DNA from 3 places in the Flavobacterium sp. MMS24-S5 genome. Region 2 is predicted to be linked to each of the others. Evidence: riboswitches for the same ligand, from Rfam matches in the RefSeq annotation. Region 2 holds a riboswitch; each other region holds the start of a gene.
What was found. A riboswitch is a leader RNA that binds a small molecule or an ion and turns the genes downstream of it on or off. The one in region 2 is predicted to bind S-adenosylmethionine.
Positions count from the first base shown of each region.

Region 1 (7,850 bases), 2.0 Mb from region 2:
TTTGAAAGCACTAATGTAAAATTTTGATTGCAGAATTTAATTTCAAATCAAACTCTTGCAAATTATTGAATAACAAAAGTATGCTTTTTGTTTGAACTATCACAAAGAATAAAGTTAAATTCTACTAAATCTATCAGATTACTTCGTTAAGTTCATTTCAGACACACAAAAATAGGCTTTTTATATAAACCAGAAAAAAAGACGATTTTCAACAGTAAAACTTACTATCAAAAATCGTCTTTATATATAGAAATCTAAAATCTTAAGTCTAAAATCTAAAATTTAAGAAAGTGCTTGTTTTAAATCTGCAATTACATCTTCAACAGTTTCCAAACCAACAGAAACACGAACCAAACCTTGTGTGATTCCAACTGCTAATTGATCTTCTTCAGATAATTTGCTGTGTGTTGTTGAAGCCGGATGCGTAACAATTGTTCTTGTATCTCCAATATTAGCAGATAATGAGCAAAGTTGAATTGAGTTCAAGAATTTTCTTCCTGCTTCGATTCCGCCTTTAATTTCGAATGCGATGATGTTTCCACCTGCTTTCATTTGTTTTTTAGCAATTTCGTATTGCGGATGCGATTTCAAGAAAGGATATTTTACACTATTTACATTTGGATGGCTTTCTAAAAATTCAGCTACTTTTAAAGCATTTTCGCAATGTCTATCAACACGAACTGCTAATGTTTCTAAACTTTTTGAAAGAACCCACGCATTAAACGGCGATAAAGCTGAACCTGTATTTCTTGAAAACAAATAAATCTGTCTGATTAATTCTGCATCTCCAACTGTTACTCCGCCTAAAACGCGACCTTGTCCATCGATTAATTTTGTTGCTGAATGGATAACCAAATGCGCTCCAAATTTAATTGGCTGCTGTAAATATGGCGTTGCAAAACAGTTGTCAATTATCAAAATCAAATTGTGTTTTTTAGCTATATTTCCTAACAATTCTAAGTCAATTACATCAACTCCTGGATTTGTTGGAGATTCGGCGTATAAAATTTTTGTGTTTGGTTTAATGAAACTTTCAATTGTTTCCGGCTTATTAATTTCGAAATAAGAAGTTTCGATATTCCATTTTGGAAAATAAGTCATAAACAAAGCGTGAGTAGAACCAAAAACACTGCTTGCAGAAACAATATGATCTCCAGAATTTAACAAAGCTCAGAAAGTAGAATATACTGCCGCCATTCCTGTTGCAAAAGCATAACCAGACTCAGCCCCTTCCATTTTACAGATCTTATCTACAAACTCCGAAGTGTTTGGATTACTGAAACGGCTATAAATATTTCTTTCTTTTTCTTCTGTAAAAGAAGCCCTCATATCTTCAGCATCTTCAAAAACGAAGCTTGATGAAAGGTACAAAGGCACCGAATGTTCTAAATATTGTGATCTCTCTAATTGTGTTCTAATGGCTTGTGTTTCAAAACCAAATTCTTCTGTATTCATTGTGTGTTGTTTTGTTTTTTTGTTTCAGGTTTCATGTTTTAAGTTTCAAGTTTTCCAATGAGGCAAAAGAAATCTAAAAACCTAACCAAAACGAGTCTATTATTTAACTCAATCCAAGAATTATCTAATTCCCTAATTGACTAATTATCTAATTTATAAAGCTTCGTTGTTCAAGACAACTTTGTATTTAATTGTTGCAGTCGGTTCAACTGTTTTGGCAACTGAACAGTATTTCTCGAAAGAAAGTTGTGCTGCTTTTTTGGCTTTTTCCGGGTTGATTTCTCCTTCTAAATAAAAAACCACATCTATTTCTTTGAAAGGTTTTGCTTCTTCAATCTGAACTCGTGTTCCTTCAACCTCAGCATTAAAAGAAGTAATTTCCTGACGCTGTTTTTTTAAGATAGAAATCATATCAATAGCGCTGCATCCTGCAACTCCCATTAATACCAATTCCATTGGGCTTGCACCTAAATCGCTTCCGCCAAATTCGGCTCTGCTATCAACGTCAACTACGTGTCCGCGTTCATTTTTTACTTTAAAATGAAATGCGTCATTTACTCTGTTTAAACTTACTTTCATTGTGTTGTTATTTTTTTGTTTTTTTTATTCAATTTCCTCAATCTTGTCATTTCGACGAAGGAGAAATCTTCGTTGTTAAATCGACAAAGATTGACATTACTTTGTCGAGCTACTTGCGGAGATTTCTCCTTCGTCGAAATGACAAACTAGGCTTGCAAATCTTAAATCTAAACTCTAAAATCTGCAATCTAAAATCATCTTATCCTTTATCAGACAATCTCAAAATATCTCCGAAAACCCCTCTTGCTGTTACTGCAGAACCTGCACCGGCTCCCTGAATAACGATTGGACGATCTCCGTATGATTCTGTATAAATTTCGAAGAAAGAATCAGAACCTTTTAATCCGCCTAATGCAGTATCTTTTGGCACTGAAACCAATTTTACTTCTAGATTTCCTTTGTCATTCTGCAAATCTCCAGACAACTCACCGATATATCTCAAGACATGGTTTGGCTGTTGCTCTGCTTTTATTTTAGCATAAATTGGATCGAATTCTTTTAATTTCGTCAAGAAATCGGCAGCACTTCCTTCACGTAAGTGTTCTGGAATTAAATTCTGAATTGAGATTTCTTCAAACTCATTTTGTAAATCTAATTCTCTAGCTAAAATTAATAATTTTCTACCAACGTCATTTCCGCATAAATCCTCACGCGGATCTGGTTCTGTATATCCGTTATCAATTGCTTCTTGCAAGATTTCACTAAAAGGCGCATCTTTCGCAGAGAAATTATTGAACAAATAACTCAATGTTCCAGAGAAAACTCCTTTAATTTTTGTGATATTTTCACCCGAAAGGTGCAATAATTTAATCGTATCAATTAACGGCAATCCTGCACCAACATTGGTTTCGTATAAGTAATTCTTTTGGTTTTCTGCCAAAGCTTTTCTTAATTCTTTATAGAAACCGTACGTCAAAGTATTAGCTACTTTATTCGAAGAAATCAAATCGAAACTGCTTTCTACAAGCGGAATATAATTCTCAACGAAAGTCGCACTTGCTGTATTATCAATTGCAATTAAGTTTTCTAAATGATGTTCGTTTGCGTAAGCAATAATATCTTTAATCGTGTAAGCTTCGCCTTTTGTTTGAATATCATTTTTCCAGTTATCTGTAACACCATATTTGTTTAAAAGCAGCTTTTTAGAATTTGCGATAGCAAAAACATTCAGCTTAATATCTTTACGTTTTTCGATTGCTGCGGCCGATTCTAAAATTTGATTAATCAAAGTTCCTCCTACTAGTCCATGACCGAAAATGGCAATGTTGATCTTTTTCGAAACTCCAAAAATCTCTCCGTGAATTACGTTTAAAGCTTTATTTAATTCTTCTTTTTTAACAACCAAACTCACGTTTTTACCCGTTACGGTGTTGTTAAACAAAATTGGAACAATTTTATTTTTAATTAAAGCGGTGTATGGTTTATGGAAAGTACTCAAATCCTGTCCGATTATCGAAATTACCGATACATTATCTGTTACCGTAATCTGATTTACGTCTTTAGAATAGAAGTCATTTTCGAATTCTTTTTCTAATTCTACCATTGCAAGAGTAGCTTTTTCTGTTGCCACAACCAATCCGATTCCTCTTTCTGAAGAACCTTGCGAAATGATACTCACACTGATATTGTGATCTCCCATTACTTTAAAAATTCGAGCATCAACTCCTGCTTTTCCAAGTAATCCGCGTCCTTCAAGATTTACAAGAGATACATTTTCTAAAACAGAAAGCGTTTTAATTCCTTCTTTAGAAGAATCAGATGTAATTAAAGTTCCGCGATTTTCGTGATTGAAAGTATTTAAAATTCGTAATGGAATATTCTTTTCTAACAAAGGAATAATTGTCTTCGCATGAAGAATCGTTGCGCCAAAATTTGCCAATTCGTTCGCTTCATTAAACGATAAATACTCAATTTTCTTAGCATCGGCAACCAAATCTGGGTTTGCCGTGTAGATTCCGTCTACGTGCGTGAAGTTTTGAAGCTCTTCTGCATTTAAATAATTTGCGATTAACGAAGCGGTATAGTTACTGCCATTTCTACCTAAAGTAGTTGTGTCGTTGTTGTTGTTTGAGCCAATGAAGCCTGTAACTATATTAACCGTTTCGCCGTTATGTTCTTTAAAATAATTGACTACGTTTTTCTTTGAAAGCTGCTCTAAAGGCTGTGCATCACCAAATTTAGAATCTGTTTTCAGCAATTCTCTTGTATCTACAAAATTGGCTGGAATTCCTTTTTCCAATAATATAGCCGTTAATAATTTAGCCGAAAGCAATTCTCCTTTAGACAAAATTTGATCTTTGATTTTCTTGCTGTAATCGCCAATTAAACTTACCCCTTCAAAAAGTTTGTCTAAGACACCAAATTCTTCCGATAAATCAACATTCGGATAATCTGATATTTGATATTTTTTAAAATTCTCTAATAATTCCTTATAACTGCCGTTTTTAGCAGCAATGCTCAAAATAAACTCTAATTCGTCTGTAGCATTTCCGCGTGCAGAAACTACAACGGCAATTTTTTCACCTTGACTTACTTTATCAGAAATGATTGAAACAACTTTGTTAAGCCCTTCTCCGTTTGCTAACGATTTACCTCCAAATTTTAATACTTTCATTTTATTTCTTTATTGTTTCTGCCTTAAAAATATCGGCAAGTAAATGATCTAATTGTTTGTACTCGATTAAAAAAGCGTCATGTCCGTGAACCGAATCAATTTCGCTATAGAAAACATTATCTTTAAATTTCTTCAATTCCTCGTAGGTTTCTACATTCTCCTTAGCTGTAAAAAACAAATCCGAATTGATTCCGACAATATGAATTGAAGCTTTTGTTTTAGACAATAAATTTTCAAAACTTTCACTATTTCTAGTAATATCAATTGTTTTAAGCAACTGATTCATTAATTTATAAGAAGACAATTGGAATCTTTTCTGCAATTTTTTCCCGTGATGTGCCAGCCAGCTTTCGATATTAAAAATCAAAAGATCTTGGTTGATCGTGCGCTGAAATTTTTCTTTGAAAGATTCTGGCGAACGGTAACAAAGCATTGCATGTATTCTGGCGTCTTCAATTGGTTTCGAAGAATTATTGAGAATTTGCTCTTGTAAAAAGCAATTTGCAATAAGCCAATCAGTAGATTTCCAATCACTCGCAATCGGAATAAGGTTTTCTGTAATATTTGGCGCTAATGCTAAAATTTCCCAAGCAATTCCGCCACCAACAGAACCTCCAATAACCGCAAAAAGCTTTTCGATATTTAGAGTTTTTACACCTTCGATAAAGATTTTGGCAATGTCTCTCGCTGCAAAATCTAAATAGTTGTCAATTAAAAAAGAATTGCTTCCGTTTCCTGGAATATCGAAAGCTAGAATGGTATAAACATCAGTATCAATGGTCTTACCTTTACCAATCAAGTCATTCCACCAGCCATTTTCACCAGTAACTTGCGAATTTCCAGTTAAAGCATGATTAACCAAAACAATAGGCGCACTGTGCAAAGGTTGCCCTGCCAGCGTAAAACTTAATGGTATAGAATGATAAGTTGCACCACTTTCTGTGATGAAATCTTGAATTATAATGGGATTTGGTATATTTTCCAATTTCAAATCTGTTGTATTATTGATTTGTATATGGAAATATTAGAAAGAAAAACTAGGTTTAACTAGAAAAAATCTTGTTGTTATCTTTCCACGTTTGGCGTGGTAGAATGTAGCACCTTCTTCGTTTTACCGAAGGGTTGCTAAGGCTTCATCGGGTCTAATCCCTCGTCCTTTCTTTATAACATTTCAATACGTGTTTGAACTTAACGAGTGCAAATTAACTACTAATTTCGCTAACAAACAAATTTTATCTAAAAGTGTTTGTTAAATTTCTGTGAGATACTTTAGCAAAAACTATTATACGCAAAAATTTACCGAACAAAAATGCCCAGTAAAATTAAGCAGGTTTTCACCTAGTTTATGATGCTTTTCCGTTTAGATAAAAAGCGTTTCATTTTCTTTTGAATACATCAAAAACAATAAAGAATTTGGTGCTTTTTTCTCAGCGCTTTTATCTTCCTCTGTCATTCCGAATCTTGGGTGAGCCAATTCGTTTGTTGGCGGTGGATTACTATTTTTTGTCCTTCTATTTTTCAATTTAGAAATTTTTTCTGCGAAGTAGTTCAATTTGCTCATGATATTAAGTTTTAGTTAAGTTGTGTTTTATAATCTTTATTTCTCGTTTATCTTTTTGTTAATTCGTTTTACCGAATAAAAAAACCCTTTTGGATTTTTAGATACCAAAAGGGTTTAAGTTTTTACACTCATGTATGCTTTTAGTATCAACAGACGTATGCGCAAATAAGCGCGACAGTAAACATCTTGTTCATCTGTAAGGATTTATTCATCTGTGATTTATATTGTATTTTAAAATTTTGCATTTCTGTTAAATTAAAAAGCCTCCTAATATTTCTATCGGAGGCTCTTACTATATTGTTATTGTATTCTTACAATTTTAAGCAATAGACACCCCAGCCTCGGTCTTAACCGAAATGGCACAAAACATTTTGTTGACTTTTAAGTTCATTTGATTTCTAGTAGTTTTTGGGTATAACAAATATGCAAATATTTTTTTTATTACACAAATAAAATTCAAGAATTTAATTACAAAATTCGTTGAAAATGTGTTTTTTAACGACAAAAAACATCTTACAAAAACGAAAACGAAATAACAAAGGTAAAAAACTTACAAAAAAACTGTTTTTTTCTTCATGACTCCATTTGACAAATCAATTTATCAAAGAACTTTTTTCTCTTTTTTCTTTTTTTAACTAAAAAATTAAAGCCAAACAGCTTCTTTACTCCTAATTCGCTCCGCAATTTTCAGAATATCGGTTATAATTCCTCTAGAAATCGCTTGTTTGCAAGGCGGAGCACTTTGAATTACGATAGGAATGTCGGCATAAGATTTAGTGAAAATTTCAAAAATGGCATCTGAACCTTTCAATTGTCCGATTGGAGAATCTACCGGTTCCGAAATCAACTTAACTTCCAAAATGCCTTTTTCTACATCAAATTCTCCCACATATCTCAATACATGATTTTCTGCTTGAGTAATTTTGGTGATTTTAAAAGATTTATCTAGAGCATCTTTGTTTAGCACTCCATTTTTCTCCAAATGCTCTTCGGTTATAAATGGCTTGATTTTAATGTCTGAAAGCTCAAAATCTTTTCCTATCTCTCTGGCCAAGATCAAAAGTTTTCTCGCCGTATCGTTTCCCGACAGATCTTCTTTAAAGTTTGACTTCATTAATCCTAAAAGACTCGCATCTTTTAAAACAGATGAAAACGAAACTTCTTCTGATGAAAATCGATTAAAAACATAACTTAGATGATCAGAGAAAACACCTCGGATTTTTGTGATTTTTTCGCCCGAATAGTACAAATCTCTTAAGGTTTGCAAAACGGGAATCCCAGTTTCAACAGAGGTTTCATACAGAAACTCTTTGCCATGCTTTTTAAGATCTGCTCGTAGTTCTTTATATAAGTCAATCGGGAGCGTATTGGCTTTTTTGTTTACCGCTACAATATTGAATCCGTTTTTGATTAGCGTGTTGTAATGCTTTACCAATTCATCACTGGCTGTTGCATCTACGGCAATCAAGTTTTCAAATTCATTTTCTTGTGCAAATTCGACAATATCTTCTACTTTAAAAGGAACTGCCAATTGTCTAAAATTGGTTTCCCAAGCATAACCAACACCTTCTTTCTCAAAAAAAGCAACCGTCGAATTGGTTATTATAGGAAAATGAAAATCGACATTTTTGCTTTCAAGAA
Region 1 is NZ_CP190016.1:3,317,675-3,325,524, reverse strand. It holds gene ACPWTF_RS15385 (RrF2 family transcriptional regulator) at 1-11, opposite strand, end outside; partial or broken gene ACPWTF_RS15380 (trans-sulfuration enzyme family protein) at 283-1,455, opposite strand; gene ACPWTF_RS15375 (OsmC family protein) at 1,609-2,034, opposite strand; gene thrA (bifunctional aspartate kinase/homoserine dehydrogenase I) at 2,234-4,648, opposite strand; gene ACPWTF_RS15365 (alpha/beta fold hydrolase) at 4,650-5,633, opposite strand; SAM riboswitch class I at 5,711-5,818, opposite strand; gene ACPWTF_RS15360 (hypothetical protein) at 6,009-6,209, opposite strand; gene ACPWTF_RS15355 (aspartate kinase) at 6,853-7,850, opposite strand, start outside.
Region 1: linked by a shared signal. The riboswitch ahead of ACPWTF_RS15365 (alpha/beta fold hydrolase) and the one ahead of ACPWTF_RS05825 (DUF4369 domain-containing protein) in region 2 are both predicted to bind S-adenosylmethionine.

Region 2 (7,850 bases):
AATAGGGAATTTGCTAGAGACTGTTAAGCCATTTTTAGATAATGATAATACAAGAAAAATTACTTTACAAGCTTTAGCAAATAGTCCGACAAGTAGCGACAATGAGTATTTAAAATCATTAATAAATCAAAAAGAGACTGTTCCAGATGATTTATTAAATTGTTTTCTTGAATCGAAAAAAATTGAAAATGTAAAATATTGGTTAGAATTACTGACATCAAAAAAGATTTCAAATGATTATTACTTTTTAGTTCAGCGAAATAAAATTCTTTATTCTGAGGAATTATTGCCCAATATCCAAAATGCTTTAAAAGAGTGCAATAACGAAAAAATAATTGAACAATTAGTTAGTGCGTTAAAAAGTAGAAATGATGTGGAAAGTACAACTATTTTGTTAGACTTTTTAAAACACAAAAACAGAACGATAAGATATTGGAGTGCAGATGCATTGAAAGGAAATAAAAGTCAAAAATTAATTGACCTTTTACCAAGTTTAATAAATGATGAAAAATACAGAACAGTAGCTTTGGTAAATTTATTTGTTGAAAATAGGATTAATGATCAGCAAATTATATTTGAGAAAATATATAAAAATAATACCAAAGATTCCGATTGGGAAAGAGGGGCAATAGAATATTTAGCAAGTTTTCCTTTAGAAAGGCATGCAGAATTTTTTAGAAAAATTTTAATGAATAAACAATCCGATTTTTCCGTTAGATATGATGCTGCATTGGGATTAGGAAGATTAAAAGATGTTGATTCTGTTGATTTACTTATTCAAGTTTGCGAAGAAACCAGAAAAGAAAGCGATCTAAATTCGAGAACATACCTACAGGCATTAGCAATGATTAAAGGAGAAAAAGCACGAAATGAAATTAAATCATTTTTAAATAGCGATGAACAAGTTGTTGCAAAACTTGCAATCGAATTATTAGACAATTGGTAAGTGTAATAATGATTTTAAAAACCTATGAGCATAATTTTTGCAGATTTTTTATTTACAATTTGAAACATCATATTTTCTAAAATTTTAATGAGCTGTTAAATAGAATCATATAAATTTTCTCCAAAATCATGTAACAAATTTTCGAGCTATTTTTTTCAATTTTACGAGTCTATGAAAACAAAGTAATAATCATACTTTCAGTTTTTGATGGTATAAAAAGAATTAGAAATGGATACACGAGATGAAAAAAACGATTTATTCCAAGATGGAATTGATCGTACGCAAGAAACCAATTGGGATCCTATTTTAGGATATCAGATGTATTTTCCGAATGATGAAAATAAGCAGGAACACCTAAACGAAGCAGATACCCCTGTGCACCAGCAAAATACGGGAGATTGGGGAGATGATGCCGATTACGAAGAACTTAGGCATAAAAATAATTTAAATAGAGATATTGCTGAAAATGAAGCAACAAAAACAGACTAAAGAATAAAGAAAGAGCAGAAATTTTCTGCTCTTTTTTTTATACTTATATCAAATTGGTTGAAAAATGAAAAGTTTTTTATATAAAAAGTTAGTGAAATTGTGTAAAAAACGTAAAGTCGAAAAGGAGTATTTTTATAATATTAAAAGGAGAAAATATTTATTTAAAAATATAGGATTATGAAAAGGCAAATAAAAATGAAACTTGCTTTCTTAATTCTTCTTATGGGACTAGCATTTTCTTGTAAAAAGAACGAAAGCACTACAATAGATTCATCCGAGAATGATTCTATTCAAAACACGATTGATACCGTTGCAACCGGAAGTGGATACAATTAATATGGATACAACAGTAACAGTTAAAGCCGATACGATTAAGAAATAATTATTCGGCAAAAAAATAGTAGAAAGCTGAATCTTAATGATTCAGCTTTTTTGATTTTAGAATCACATAAAAGAATTCAACAAATGTTAAAAGTAAAAACGTTTTTCTCTATATTTGAGAAAGAATATAATCTTTTAAATGCCTTTTTGACTATTGAGCAACTTTAGAAATTACCTTTATTTAGTACGATAATGGAGCTAATAAATAATTTAGACCTTTTTCAAACCGTCTTTAATTCTGCGCCAAATGGAATAGCAGTTTTAAAGTCTTTGTACGATAATAAAGGCAAAATAGAAGATTTTTCAATATTATTGTTTAATACTTATATCATCAACTGGATTGATGATAAAGAATACAAAGAAAAACTATTCAGTAAAGTTTTCTCTAAAATAAATAAAACCAATATTTTAGAACAGTTTATTGAGACGGCAGAAACTGGAGTTACAGCCAATTTTGAGCAATGGTATGGAGACGAAGCCAACAAACAATGTTTCAGATTTACTGCTGTAAAACAAGACGATGTTTTGGTGGTAACCATGGAAGATATCACAGAAAAGAAACATGCCGAAACAGCGCTTCGTAATGCATTGCTTGATGCAGAAAAACAAAAAAGGCTATACAATTCTATACTAAACGGTACTCCTGATCTAGTTTACGTATTTAGTCTCGATTATAAATTTACTTACGCCAACAAAGCTTTATTGACGATGTGGGGCAAGTCTGCAGAAGACTCCATCGGACGCAGATTAATTGAAAATGGTTATGAAGATTGGCATGCCGAAATGCATGAAGAAGAAATAGATACTGTAGTAGCTACGAAAAAACCAGTTCGAGGAACAGTTTCTTTTCCGCACGCAGAACTGGGAAGAAGAATTTACGATTATATTTTTGTTCCCGTTTTTAATGAAAATGGAGAAGTAGAGTTTGTTGCTGGAACAACACGAGATATTACAGAAAGCAAGCAAGCACAAGAAAAATTGCAGCAAAGTGAGAATCGTTTTCGCAAAATGATTCATCAAACGCCAGCTCCGACTTTAGTCCTTAAAGGAGATGATCTTATTATTGAGCAGATCAATAGGCATATGCTGCAAATGATTGGTCGCGGCGCAGAAATTATCGGCATGCGACTGATTGATGTTTTGCCAGAACTGGAAGGGCAATATGTTTGGGAGCAAGTTTTAAAGGTTTATAATGAAGGAATTCCTTTTGATCAAAGTGAAGTTTTGGTGCCGCACAATCGTACAGGCGAATTAAAAGACTATTATTATAATTTGGCTTATCGTCCGTTAATTGAAGATGGAGAGATAACCGGAATGATACAAGTAGCAGTTGAGGTTACGCAACAAGTTGTGGCGCGTCAAAAAATGGAAGAGAGTGAAAGCCGCTTCCGTGCTTTAGTCAACGCATCATCCGATTTGGTTTATCGAATGGATGCCGATTGGATGATTATGCAGGATTTAGAAGGAGACGGACGTTTGGCCAATCAAAGAGAACGTGGTGTCAATTGGTTGGATAAATTTATTCATGCTAGCGATTTGCAGATGGCTGTACATCTTATTTCTAAATCGATAGTAGAAAAATCCATTTTTGAAATGGAGCATAGGGTTATAAATAAAGACGATTCTGTTAGATGGGTTTTCTCTAGAGTGGTCCCGATATTAGACGATCAAGAAAAGATTATTGAATGGTTTGGAGCATCGAGCGATATTACTTCGCAGAAAGAACTTCAAAATGTTATTGCAGAAAGTGGAGAACGATTTAGACAGCTTGCAGATTTGGTTCCTCAAATTATTTGGACTGCCAATTCAGAAGGTTTTGTTGATTATTACAATAGCCGCTGGTACGAATACACGGGTTACATAGAAGATGAATTTGGAGATCCAAGCTGGATTTCAAAATTACATGCAGACGATGTTTATCTAGTGTCAAAAATGTGGTACGAAAGTGTTCATGCCGGAGTTCCTTATCAGACTGAATTTCGCTTAAAAAATGCCAGTACGGGAGAATACCGCTGGTTTTTAAGTAAAGCGCTTCCTATTAGAGATAAAGAAGGTATCATTACCAATTGGTTTGGTACCTGTACAGATATTCACGAACAAAAGTCGATTACTGAAAAACTTGAGATTTTGGTAAAAGATCGTACTAAAGAACTGCAAAGATCTAACGACGATTTACAGCAGTTTGCACATGTTGCTTCGCATGATTTAAAAGAACCGGTTCGAAAGATAAAAACTTTTTTAAGCCGTCTAGAAGATCATATGTCAGGACAGTTTGATGAATCTTCAACAAAATATATTGAACGAATTCATGTTGCGGCAGATCGTATGTTTAATATGATTGATGGTGTATTAGCCTATTCGAAAATGAATGCCGATTCGCAAAAAACAACCATAGTCGATTTAAATGAAGTTATTAAAAATATAGAAACCGATCTTGAAATTGCGCTTCAAAATACAAATGGTACGATATATTTTGAAGAACTTCCCGTTATAGAAGGCGCTTCTGTATTGTTGTATCAGATGTTTTACAATCTTATTAATAATTCTATTAAATTTGCTAAAGAAGATACTCCGCCAGAAATACGTATTACAGCAACAGAACAAATTGAAGAAGGCAACAGAATTGCGATAATTACAGTAGAAGATAACGGAATTGGTTTTGATCTTGATCAAACAAGACGAATTTTTGAAACTTTTACACGTTTAAATTCTAAGGATCGTTATGAAGGAACGGGGTTAGGTTTGTCGCTTTGTAAAAAAATAGCCGAACGTCACGGCGGAAGTATTACGGCCACAGGAATTGCTAATAAAGGAGCCATTTTTATTATAACATTGCCAATTGAGCAAAAAGTAAAACACATTTAATATGCAAGAAAAGATGATTTTATTGGCTGATGACGATCAGGATGATGCAGAAATGTTTTGCGAAGCATTGGCAGAAATAGATGAAAGTATTGTTTGTCATTGTTCAGAAAATGGTAGCGGTGTGCTAAATACGCTTAAAAATCAGGAGAAGATTCCAGAAATTGTTTTTCTAGATTTAAATATGCCAGTTATGAACGGCTGGGAATGTCTGAAGCAATTAAAATCAGAAGAACGATATAAAGATATTCCTGTAATTATGATTTCTACTTCTTCGTACAGAAATGATATGGATACGGCTGCCAATCTTGGAGCAGTCTGCTATTTTGTAAAACCAAATAATTTTGACGACTTAAAACAGGTCTTGAGATTAATTACTTCAAACCTTGAAAATGGATTAAAAGAAACTTTTTCAAATCTTGAAAAGAATAAATATCTGCATGTCTTTCTTGCAGAATGAAACTGTTTTTTCTTTTTTTGAAAAGTAAAACGTATGAATTCCTTTTATAAAAAAAGTGCTTGCCCAAAAGTGTTTTTATTTTTAATGTATTGATTTTTAAAATTTTAAATTGTACTAAATGATCTTTTTAATAAAAAAAGTAAAAAAAAGTATTTTAAACTTGACTAATTCGGTAGAATTAATATATATTTGTATCACAGAAAATTTATATAATGATACTTATCCAGAAAGACTGAGGGAATAGGCCCATTGAAGTCTTAGCAACCTGTTGCCGAATAAGGTGCTAAATCCTTCCGCTGTGTGCGGGTAGATAAGAAAGATTTCTCCGTAAATCTGTTTAAGATCATCCAATTTAAAATCTTTATTATGAAAGCAGAATCCATTTTGTACGCCAGTTATGAACTCTTGAATTCCATTTTTGAAGAAAACAGTTTTGCTTTTTTCTGAAGGCTTAAAGACTAGTTTCTCTCCAATTTCTTTTATAAACAATACTAACGCTAATGACTTTTTTCATTGGCCTAAAATTCTTTTGTCTAATCTTAAAACTAAAAATAAAATGAAAAAAATACTATTAGGTTTTGCTTTGCTTTTTGGAGCTTTTCAAACTCAAGCGCAGGAAAATAATTTACAATTAAAAGGGACTGTTGTCGATACAGTGGCGCAATATGTTTACCTGCAAAAGTTTCACAATAAAATGTTTACTACAATTGATTCGGCAAAAGTAAAAGATGGAAATTTTAGTTTTAAAACAAAAGTAAAAACACCAGAATTATATGGATTGAGCGTCAATACAGAAAGTTCGCCCTTGTATGTTTTTCTTGAAAAAGACCCAATTACAGTAAAACTGAGTCCGAAGAAATATTATACCGCTTCTGTAGTTGAAGGTTCAGCTTCTCAAGATTTGTTCGAAATCTATAAAAAGAGCAAAGATGTAGAAATCAGTAAATTCATAACCGAACATCCAAAATCTATTGTTTCAGCTTATGTGTTGTACAGAAACTGGTCTTATAGATTAACGCCAGAGCAGATTACACAAAATATTGCTTTGTTGGATAAAAGTCTTCAAAATACCACTTACGTGAAAGAATTAAAAGAACTGGCTATTGTTTTAGACGGATTAGCGGTAGGTAAAAAAGCCCCTGATTTTACAGCCAATGATCCTGACGGAAAGCCAGTTCGACTTTATGATAATTTAAAGGGCGGATATACTCTAGTTGATTTTTGGGCTTCATGGTGCGGACGCATGCCGAAGAGAGAACCCAAATATTGTAGCAGCTTACAAAGAATTTCATGATAAAGGATTCAACATCGTAGGGATTTCTCTAGATAAAAAGAAAGAAAACTGGGTTAAAGGAATTCAAGATGATAATTTAACCTGGACACACGTTTCTGATTTGCTTTTCTGGAACAGTGCTGTTGCTAAATTATATGGTGTAAGAGCTATTCCAGGAAATTATTTAGTGGATTCTAAAGGAATAATCGTTGCGAAAAACCTGCACGGAGAAGAATTACAAGCTACACTAAAAACGCTTTTAGAAAATAAAATTTAATAAAGAACACGCAATCTTGTCATTCCTCGAAATGACAAAAATTGAGAAAGAATACATATTAGTTAATTTAAAATGATAAGGAAATGAATGCGATTGAGCCAACAACAAAACCAACAGAGCCTGAATGTTACTTTTCTAAATTTAGAGAAAATACAGTAGGAATTGATCATACTTTCGAATCGGTTTACGGAGAACAAAATTTAGTGTACGCAGACTGGGTTGCCAGCGGAAGATTATACCATCCGATCGAAGATATAATGCTCAATAAAATTGGTCCAATGATTGCCAATACGCATTCACTTTCAAGTCAGACAGGAAAAACCTCTACTTATGCCTATCAGCATGCAAGGGATATTATTAAAAAATCGGTTAATGCCAATGATTCGGATGTTTTGGTAACGACTGGAAGTGGTATGACAGCAGCTTTGTCAAAACTGCAACGTATTATGGCACTTCGAACAAAATCGGAAGAAGATAGACCAGTGGTTTTTATTACGCACATGGAACATCATTCTAATCAGGTTTCGTGGTATGAGACCAATGCTGAGGTAATTATTCTTCCGCCTGATGAGAACAATTTAGTCGACCCAAATGTTCTTGCTGAAACGATTAAAAAATATGCAAACAGAAGCTTAAAAATAGGTTCGTTTACGGCTTGTTCGAATGTTACAGGAATTATTACGCCTTATCACGAATTAGCCAAAATCATGCACCAAAACGGCGGACTTTGTTTTGTAGATTTTGCAGCTTCGGCGCCGTATGTCAAAATCGATATGCATCCAAAAGATCCAGAAGAACAATTGGACGCTATTTTCTTTTCTCCTCATAAATTTTTAGGACGAACTGGAACTTGTGGTATTTTGGTTTTCAATGAAAAATTATATCAATCTGATTTTCCAGATAATCCTGGCGGAGGAAATGTAAAATGGACTAATCCGTTGGGCAAATATTGTTACAGCGATGTAATAGAAGTTAGAGAAGATGGAGGAACGCCGGGATTTTTACAGGTTATTAGAACGGCATTGGCTTTAGAATTAAAAGAGCAAATGGGCGTGGAGAAAATCAAAGAAAGAGAAAAAGAACTGCTTGATCTTTGTTTTTCAAGACTTCAAAAAATAGAAGGTTTATCTATTTTAGGAGATTTAACTACAGAAAGAATTGG
Region 2 is NZ_CP190016.1:1,316,486-1,324,335, reverse strand. It holds gene ACPWTF_RS05850 (HEAT repeat domain-containing protein) at 1-946, shown strand, start outside; gene ACPWTF_RS05845 (hypothetical protein) at 1,175-1,435, shown strand; gene ACPWTF_RS05840 (hypothetical protein) at 1,613-1,771, shown strand; gene ACPWTF_RS05835 (PAS domain-containing sensor histidine kinase) at 2,009-4,681, shown strand; gene ACPWTF_RS05830 (response regulator) at 4,683-5,138, shown strand; SAM riboswitch class I at 5,355-5,455, shown strand; gene ACPWTF_RS05825 (DUF4369 domain-containing protein) at 5,695-6,432, shown strand; gene ACPWTF_RS05820 (peroxiredoxin family protein) at 6,353-6,688, shown strand; gene ACPWTF_RS05815 (aminotransferase class V-fold PLP-dependent enzyme) at 6,772-7,850, shown strand, end outside.

Region 3 (7,850 bases), 2.0 Mb from region 2:
AGAAAACGTTATTTGATTTGCAATATAGCCGATACACCAGATTTATGTGATTATTATTTGGGCGGAATCGTAACAAAAGGAAATGTAAAAATTGCCATTTCAACCAACGGAAAATCACCAACAACAGCCAAAAGGCTTCGGGAGTTTTTTGAAGAAGTAATTCCTCAGGATATCAACCAAATGGTTGAGAATCTGAACGAATATCGAAAAACCTTAAAAGGCAATTTTGAAGAAAAGGTTAAACGAATGAATGAGATAACCGATTCATTAAAAAATAAAGAGTAAAAAAGTTTCGGAAAGAAATTAATGATAAAAATCATTGAAAGTACAAGGATTTATTCGTTTCTTTGCGTTATTAAGAATGATTATAAACAACAACATAATGATTAAAACAGATATACTTATAATTGGAGCAGGCCCAACAGGTTTATTTGCCGTATTCGAGGCAGGATTGTTAAAATTAAAATGCCACATTTTAGATGCTCTTCCACAACCAGGAGGACAGCTATCAGAGTTATATCCAAAAAAACCAATTTATGATATTCCTGGGTTTCCAGAAGTATTAGCAGGAGATTTAGTTGACGGATTAATGGAACAAATTAAACAATTTGAACCAGGTTTTACTTTAGGCGAACGTGCTGAAACAGTTGAAAAGCAAGAAGACGGAACTTTCATTGTAACATCAAACAAAGGAACTAAATTCCACGCACCAGTTATTGCAATCGCTGGAGGTTTAGGAAGTTTCGAGCCTCGTAAACCACTTATCGAAGATATCGAGTTTTATGAAGATAAAGGAGTAAAATACTTTATCAAAAATCCTGAGAAATTCAGAGATAAAAGAGTTGTTATTGCAGGAGGAGGAGATTCAGCATTAGACTGGAGTATCTTCTTGGCAAATGTAGCTTCAGAAGTAACTTTGATTCACAGAAGAAACGAATTCAGAGGAGCTTTAGATTCAGTAGAAAAAGTACAGGAATTAAAATCAGCTGGAAAAATCAAATTAATCACTCCGGCAGAAGTTATCGGAATCAATGGTGCTGAACACGTTGAGTCACTAGATATCGAAGAAAACGGCGCACACCGTAAAATCGACTGCGACTATTTCATTCCGCTTTTCGGATTAACACCAAAATTAGGTCCAATTGGAGACTGGGGATTAGAAATCGAAAAAAATGCAATTAAAGTAAACAATGCATTAGATTACCAGACAAACATTCCGGGAATCTTTGCTATTGGAGACGTAAATACATACCCAGGAAAATTAAAGTTAATCCTTTGTGGTTTCCACGAAGCAACTTTAATGTGCCAAGCTGCATACGGAATCATCAATCCAGGTAAAAAATATGTATTGAAATATACAACGGTTTCTGGTGTAGACGGTTTCGACGGAACTCGTAAAGAAGCTCCAAAAGCGGTTGTGAAAGCGATTGTTTAAGTTGCTAAGATTCTTAGTTTCTAAGACACTAAGATTTTATATATGAAGCTCAAACTTTTTTAAAGTTTGAGCTTTTTTAATTAATCCCAGAGGGATGGCATATTTATAGAAAAGAAATATTGGTCTAAACAAAAGCTCCAGCGGAGCGATATAGAAGAGAGGTGTCGCTCCGCTGGAGCTTTTGTTTGTTTGGTTAATTTTTTTTATAAATATTATGCTCCTCTGGAGCTTAGCAAAATATTAAGATTGTATAAGTTTTAAACTTAGAATCTCAGTATCTTAGCCTCTAAGCAACTTCAAAAAAAACATTTGCAAATCGAAACCCTATTTCATACCTTTGCACTGTTCTTAAAATTATTGTCAGTTATCACGAAAGGCGGAGGGATAGACCCGATGAAACCTTAGCAACCCTTTATCATAAAGAAGGTGCTAAATTCTACTTTATACGACATTTTCCAGTATTAAAGATAGATAACACAAATACATACTCGTATTTCTCAAAACTTTTCTCGATAACATATAATATTTACTGAAACAGATTCTGTATCAGGAGCGAATCATTGGCGCATTTTTGCAGTCAATAGTTCCCGCTTTTCGTTGCAATCTTTTGCTTTTTTAAAGAAAAAAATCAAAAGGATTTCCACTTCAAACGGAGTTCACTGAACTCCTATGAAAATAGAAATTAAGTGAAGTAATCGGGGCTAATGAGCCAGCAATAGTGCACTTTTGGAATTAAAGTGAAAAAAATATCCGAAGCAAACCTAACAGGTTTTAAAAACCTGTTAGGTTTAAACTTCACAATCATAATAAAAAAAACTTAGCATCTTAGAACCTTAGCGTCTTAGCAGCTAAAATAAAAAAATATGGCAATTACAATTCAAGAAGCAATAAAAAAAAATATCCTAATCCTTGATGGAGCAATGGGAACAATGCTGCAGCGCTATAATTTCTCAGAAGAAGATTTCAGAGGAGAGCGTTTCAAAGATTTTCCACATCCGTTAAAAGGAAACAACGATTTACTATCCCTAACACAACCACAAGCGATTCGCGATGTTCATGCCGCTTATTATGAAGCTGGTGCTGACATTGTAGAAACCAATACTTTCTCTGGAACGACAATCGGTATGGCCGATTATCATATGGAAGATTTGGTTTACGAGTTAAACTACGAATCGGCAAAAATTGCAAGACAAGTAGCCGATGAGTTTACTGCAAAAAAACCGGAAAAACCACGTTTTGTAGCCGGTTCAATCGGACCGACAAACCGTACAGCAAGTATGTCTCCAGATGTAAACGATCCAGGTTACAGAGCCGTAACTTTTGACGATTTGCGAATTGCTTACAAACAACAAGCAGAAGCTTTAATGGATGGTGGATGCGATTTACTTTTAGTAGAAACGATTTTCGATACACTGAATGCAAAAGCAGCACTTTTCGCAATTGAAGAAGTAAAAGAAGAACGAAACATCGATATTCCAATCATGGTTTCGGGAACAATTACAGATGCGTCTGGAAGAACACTTTCTGGACAAACTGTAGAAGCGTTTTTGATTTCAGTTTCGCATATTCCGTTATTAAGTGTAGGATTCAATTGCGCTCTTGGGCCGATTTGTTGAAACCATACTTAAAAACATTAGCACATAATACAAGTTTTAATGTTTCGGCGCATCCAAACGCAGGATTGCCAAACGCTTTTGGACAATATGATGAAACGCCAGAACAAACTCAGGCTTTCATTAAAGAATATTTAGATGATAATTTAATCAATATTATTGGCGGTTGTTGTGGTACAACTCCAGATCATATTAGATTAATGGCTGAAGTTGCGAAGGATTATAAGCCTAGAGTGGCACCAGTAACTGTATAGTCTAATTTTTGAAATATTAAATATGAAATTTAAATATCTGGTTTTATTAGTTTTTCTTTCAACTTTACTTACGCAATGTGCTTCGTCAGCAAGCATCGAAGGAATGACAGTTAAAGATTATAAAGCCGAAAAGAAAATTGGAGATAAAATTTTCATTAAGTCTGTTACAGGCGGAAAAAAAACAAATCCTTTATGGACATCTAAGATTTCTAATGAAAATTTTGGAGAAGCATTTAAAAAATCTGTTATTGAATCGGAAGTATTTTCGAAAATAGATTCGATTGCAAATGATGAGAATTGGGTTCTTGAAATTAATTTGATTTCTGTTGATCAACCTTTTTTTGGTATGACCTTTACGGTCAAAACTACAATAGAATATAAATTGTATTATCAAAATAAATTGAGGTTCAGCAAGAATATTAAACAATCTGGAAGTGCTACAACATCAGATGCCATTTTAGGAGTAAAAAGGTTGCGATTAGCGAACGAAGTGTCGGCAAAAAATAATATAAATGATTTACTCCGATCTTTAAACGAAATTTCTTTATAGATAATAATTTTAAATGCTTAAATGAAGAACTTATTGAATGAAGCAATTACGAATAATAGTATCAGTATTTGTCCTTTTTGGTTTGCTTGGTTTCGGAAGTGAAATAGGAGAGATACCATCTGATTTTTATTTTGTAATTAACGATGGTAGATGTGATACTTATAATTCTCAAAATAGTACTTTTTCTCGAAAATATTTAGAAGAAGAAAGAGCTACAAAAATTGAATTGACAGAAAATGAAAAAGAAAAAATATATTCATTGATTCAGAGAAGTAATTTTTTGAAAATGCCAATGAAATTTGAGCCAACAGGCGAAATAAAAATTAAGGATCCAAGCTTTACAAGAGTAATATTTGCTAATATAAATGGAGAAAAAAAATTGGTGAGTTATAATGATGGATGGACAAATGCTCTAAATGAAAAAAAAGCGAAACCTTTTTTAGATTTATATGCCGAGATTTGGAATATCTTGTATAAAAAACAAGAAGTAAGAGGAATAGATAAATCGGATATTCATTTTAAATAATTAAAGAAAATGAATTTCTTATGAAACCGAGTCTGCGTGAGGGATAGAAGTGAAAAGCCCACAGCCTGACGAAGGAAGAGCGAGTACTTGTAACGGATAGCCCGAGCCGGGAGGGGCACGCCCAAAATATTAAAAAGATTATAGGTTTAGAAACCTAAAAATATAGAATAAAAAACTTAGAACCTTAGAATCTCAGGATCTTAGTAACTTAGAAAGAAATGACAGAAAAAAGAAGAGACCTTGTATTATCAGGATTAGAACCGTTGATTATTACGCCCGAAAGTGTTTTCGTGAATGTTGGTGAGCGTACAAACGTAACAGGTTCAAGAAAATTCCTAAGATTAATCAAGGAAGAGAAATATGACGAGGCGCTTGATATTGCAAGACAGCAGGTAGAAGGAGGAGCACAAATCATCGATATTAATATGGATGAAGGAATGCTTGATGGGGTTAATGCAATGACTAAATTTTTGAATTTAATTGCTGCAGAACCAGATATTTCGAGAGTGCCAATTATGATCGACAGTTCGAAATGGGAAATCATCGAAGCAGGTCTAAAAGTAGTACAAGGAAAAAGCGTTGTAAACTCGATTTCGTTAAAAGAAGGAGAAGAAGCCTTTATTCACCACGCCAAATTAATCAAACGTTACGGAGCAGCTGCTATTGTTATGGCATTTGACGAAGTGGGTCAGGCGGATAATTACGATCGTAGAGTGGAGATTTGCCAACGTTCGTATGATATTTTGGTAAATAAAGTAGGATTCCCTCCGCAGGATATTATTTTCGATTTGAATATTTTCCCAGTTGCAACAGGAATGGAAGAGCACCGCCTGAATGCTCTGGACTTTTTTAGAGGAACAAAATGGGTTCGTGAGAATTTGCCACATGCACATATCAGCGGTGGAGTGAGTAACGTTTCGTTCTCGTTTAGAGGAAATGATGTTGTTCGTGAAGCGATGCACTCAGTATTTTTATACCACGCAATTAAAGAAGGAATGACGATGGGAATCGTGAATCCGGAGATGTTGACGATTTACGATGATATTCCGAAAGACTTATTAGAACACGTTGAAGACGTAATTTTAGATAGACGTGACGATGCTACTGAAAGACTTCTGGACTTTGCAGAAAATGTAAAAGGCGAAGTAAAAAGCGATGAAAAAGCCATTCAGGAATGGCGTTTAGGATCTGTTCAGGATCGTATTACACATTCGTTGGTAAAAGGAATCGATGCTTTTATTGAAGAAGATGTAGAAGAAGCTCGTTTAGCAGCAACAAAACCAATTGAAGTTATCGAGATCAATTTAATGGCCGGAATGAATGTCGTTGGAGATTTATTCGGGAGCGGAAAAATGTTCTTGCCTCAGGTAGTAAAATCGGCTCGTGTAATGAAAAAAGCAGTGGCTTATTTATTGCCATTTATCGAAGCGAGCAAACAAGCCGGAGACAAACAAGGAAACGGAAAAATCCTGATGGCGACTGTAAAAGGTGACGTTCACGATATTGGAAAAAACATCGTTTCGGTGGTTTTAGCTTGTAACAATTACGAGATTGTAGATCTTGGTGTTATGGTGCCTCCGGAAAAAATCATTGCGGCGGCGATTGAACATCAAGTAGATATTATTGGATTAAGCGGATTGATCACGCCTTCGCTTGACGAAATGGTATATTTAGCCAAAGAATTAGACAAACAAGATATTAAAATCCCGATTATGATTGGCGGGGCAACTACTTCTCGCGCGCACACCGCGGTGAAAATTGCACCACAATACAGAGAAACTGTAATTCACGTAAACGATGCTTCGAGAGCTGTTACTGTTGCAGGAAATCTTTTAGATCATAACCGAAAAATATATGCTGCAGATATTCGTGCAGAATACGATTCGTTTAGAGAAACATTTTTAAATCGTTCAAGAGACAAAAACTTCCTGACGATTGAAGATGCCCGTAAAAACAAATTGCCATTGGATTGGTCGGAATATACGCCAACTAAACCAAAAGCAATTGGCAAACAAATTGTCGAAGTTGAACTGGATGTTTTGGTTCCGTATATTGACTGGACACCGTTTTTCCAGACTTGGGAATTGTACGGAAAGTATCCAGCAATTTTAACCGATGAGGTTGTGGGCGAACAAGCAACATCTGTTTTTAAAGATGCTCAGGCGATGCTTAAAGTAATTTTAGAAGAGAAAAAACTAAAAGCGAAAGGTATTTACGGAATTTTCCCTGCGAATCAAGTTGGTGATGACGATATTGAATTGCGTGATGAAAACGGAAAAGTTCTGGAGAAATTCTTAACACTACGTCAGCAGTCGCAAAAAACAAAAGGTGCTCCAAACATTGCTTTAGCCGATTTTATTCTGCCAAAAGAAAGCGGAATTGAAGATTATATGGGAGCGTTTTGCGTAACCACAGGTTTTGGTGTAGATGAATGGGCTGCGGAATATGAAAAGAATTTAGACGATTATAATTCGATTATGGTGAAAGCACTTGCCGATCGTTTTGCTGAGGCTTTCGCCGAATATCTTCACGAGAGAGTTCGTAAAGATTTTTGGGGTTATGACAGCGAAGAATCTTTAACCAACGAAGAATTGATTAAAGAAAGTTATAAAGGAATTCGTCCGGCTCCAGGTTATCCGGCTTGTCCTGATCACTTGGAAAAACCAACGATTTGGAAGCTTTTAAATGTAGCCGAAGAAATTGGAGTAACCTTAACAGAAAGTATGGCGATGTGGCCGGCTTCTTCGGTTTCAGGATATTATTTTGGAAATCCAAAAAGCCGATATTTCGGATTAGGAAAAATAAAAGAAGATCAGGTTGTAGATTACGCTAAACGACGTAATGTCTCAACAGATTACGCCATGAAATGGTTAAACCCTAATATAGCAGATTAATAAAAGTTATTTTGGTTTCAGGTTTCAGGTTTCAAGTTCTCTACAGCAACTTGAAACTTGAAACCTAAAACTTGAAACAAAAAATAAAAAATGAAAGTAACAGAGCATATAGAAAACGCCAAAGGAAAAACATTATTCTCATTTGAAATTATTCCGCCTCAAAAGGGGAAAAGCATTCAGGAATTATACGATAATATTGATCCGTTAATGGAGTTTAAACCGCCGTTTATTGATGTAACGACTTCTCGTGAAGAATATATTTATATTGATAAAGGTAACGGACTTTTGGATAAGAAATTAACTCGTATGCGTCCAGGAACGCTTGGAATTTGCGCTTCTATAAAACATAAATACAATGTAGATACGGTGCCGCATTTGCTTTGCGGTGGATTTACACAAGAGGAAACTGAATACATGCTGGTTGATTGCCAGTATTTAGGAATCAACAATGTAATGGCGCTTCGCGGCGATGCAATGAAAGACGAACAATCTTTTGTACCGAAAGCAGGAGGAAATCATTACGCAGTTGATTTGGTTCGTCAAATCAAAGATTTGAATTGTGGAAAATATCTGCATGA
Region 3 is NZ_CP190016.1:3,334,640-3,342,489, forward strand. It holds gene ACPWTF_RS15425 (precorrin-2 dehydrogenase/sirohydrochlorin ferrochelatase family protein) at 1-285, shown strand, start outside; gene ACPWTF_RS15430 (NAD(P)/FAD-dependent oxidoreductase) at 383-1,435, shown strand; SAM riboswitch class I at 1,797-1,913, shown strand; partial or broken gene ACPWTF_RS15435 (homocysteine S-methyltransferase family protein) at 2,299-3,302, shown strand; gene ACPWTF_RS15440 (hypothetical protein) at 3,325-3,852, shown strand; gene ACPWTF_RS15445 (hypothetical protein) at 3,890-4,378, shown strand; gene metH (methionine synthase) at 4,597-7,272, shown strand; gene metF (methylenetetrahydrofolate reductase [NAD(P)H]) at 7,363-7,850, shown strand, end outside.
Region 3: linked by a shared signal. The riboswitch ahead of ACPWTF_RS15435 (homocysteine S-methyltransferase family protein) and the one ahead of ACPWTF_RS05825 (DUF4369 domain-containing protein) in region 2 are both predicted to bind S-adenosylmethionine.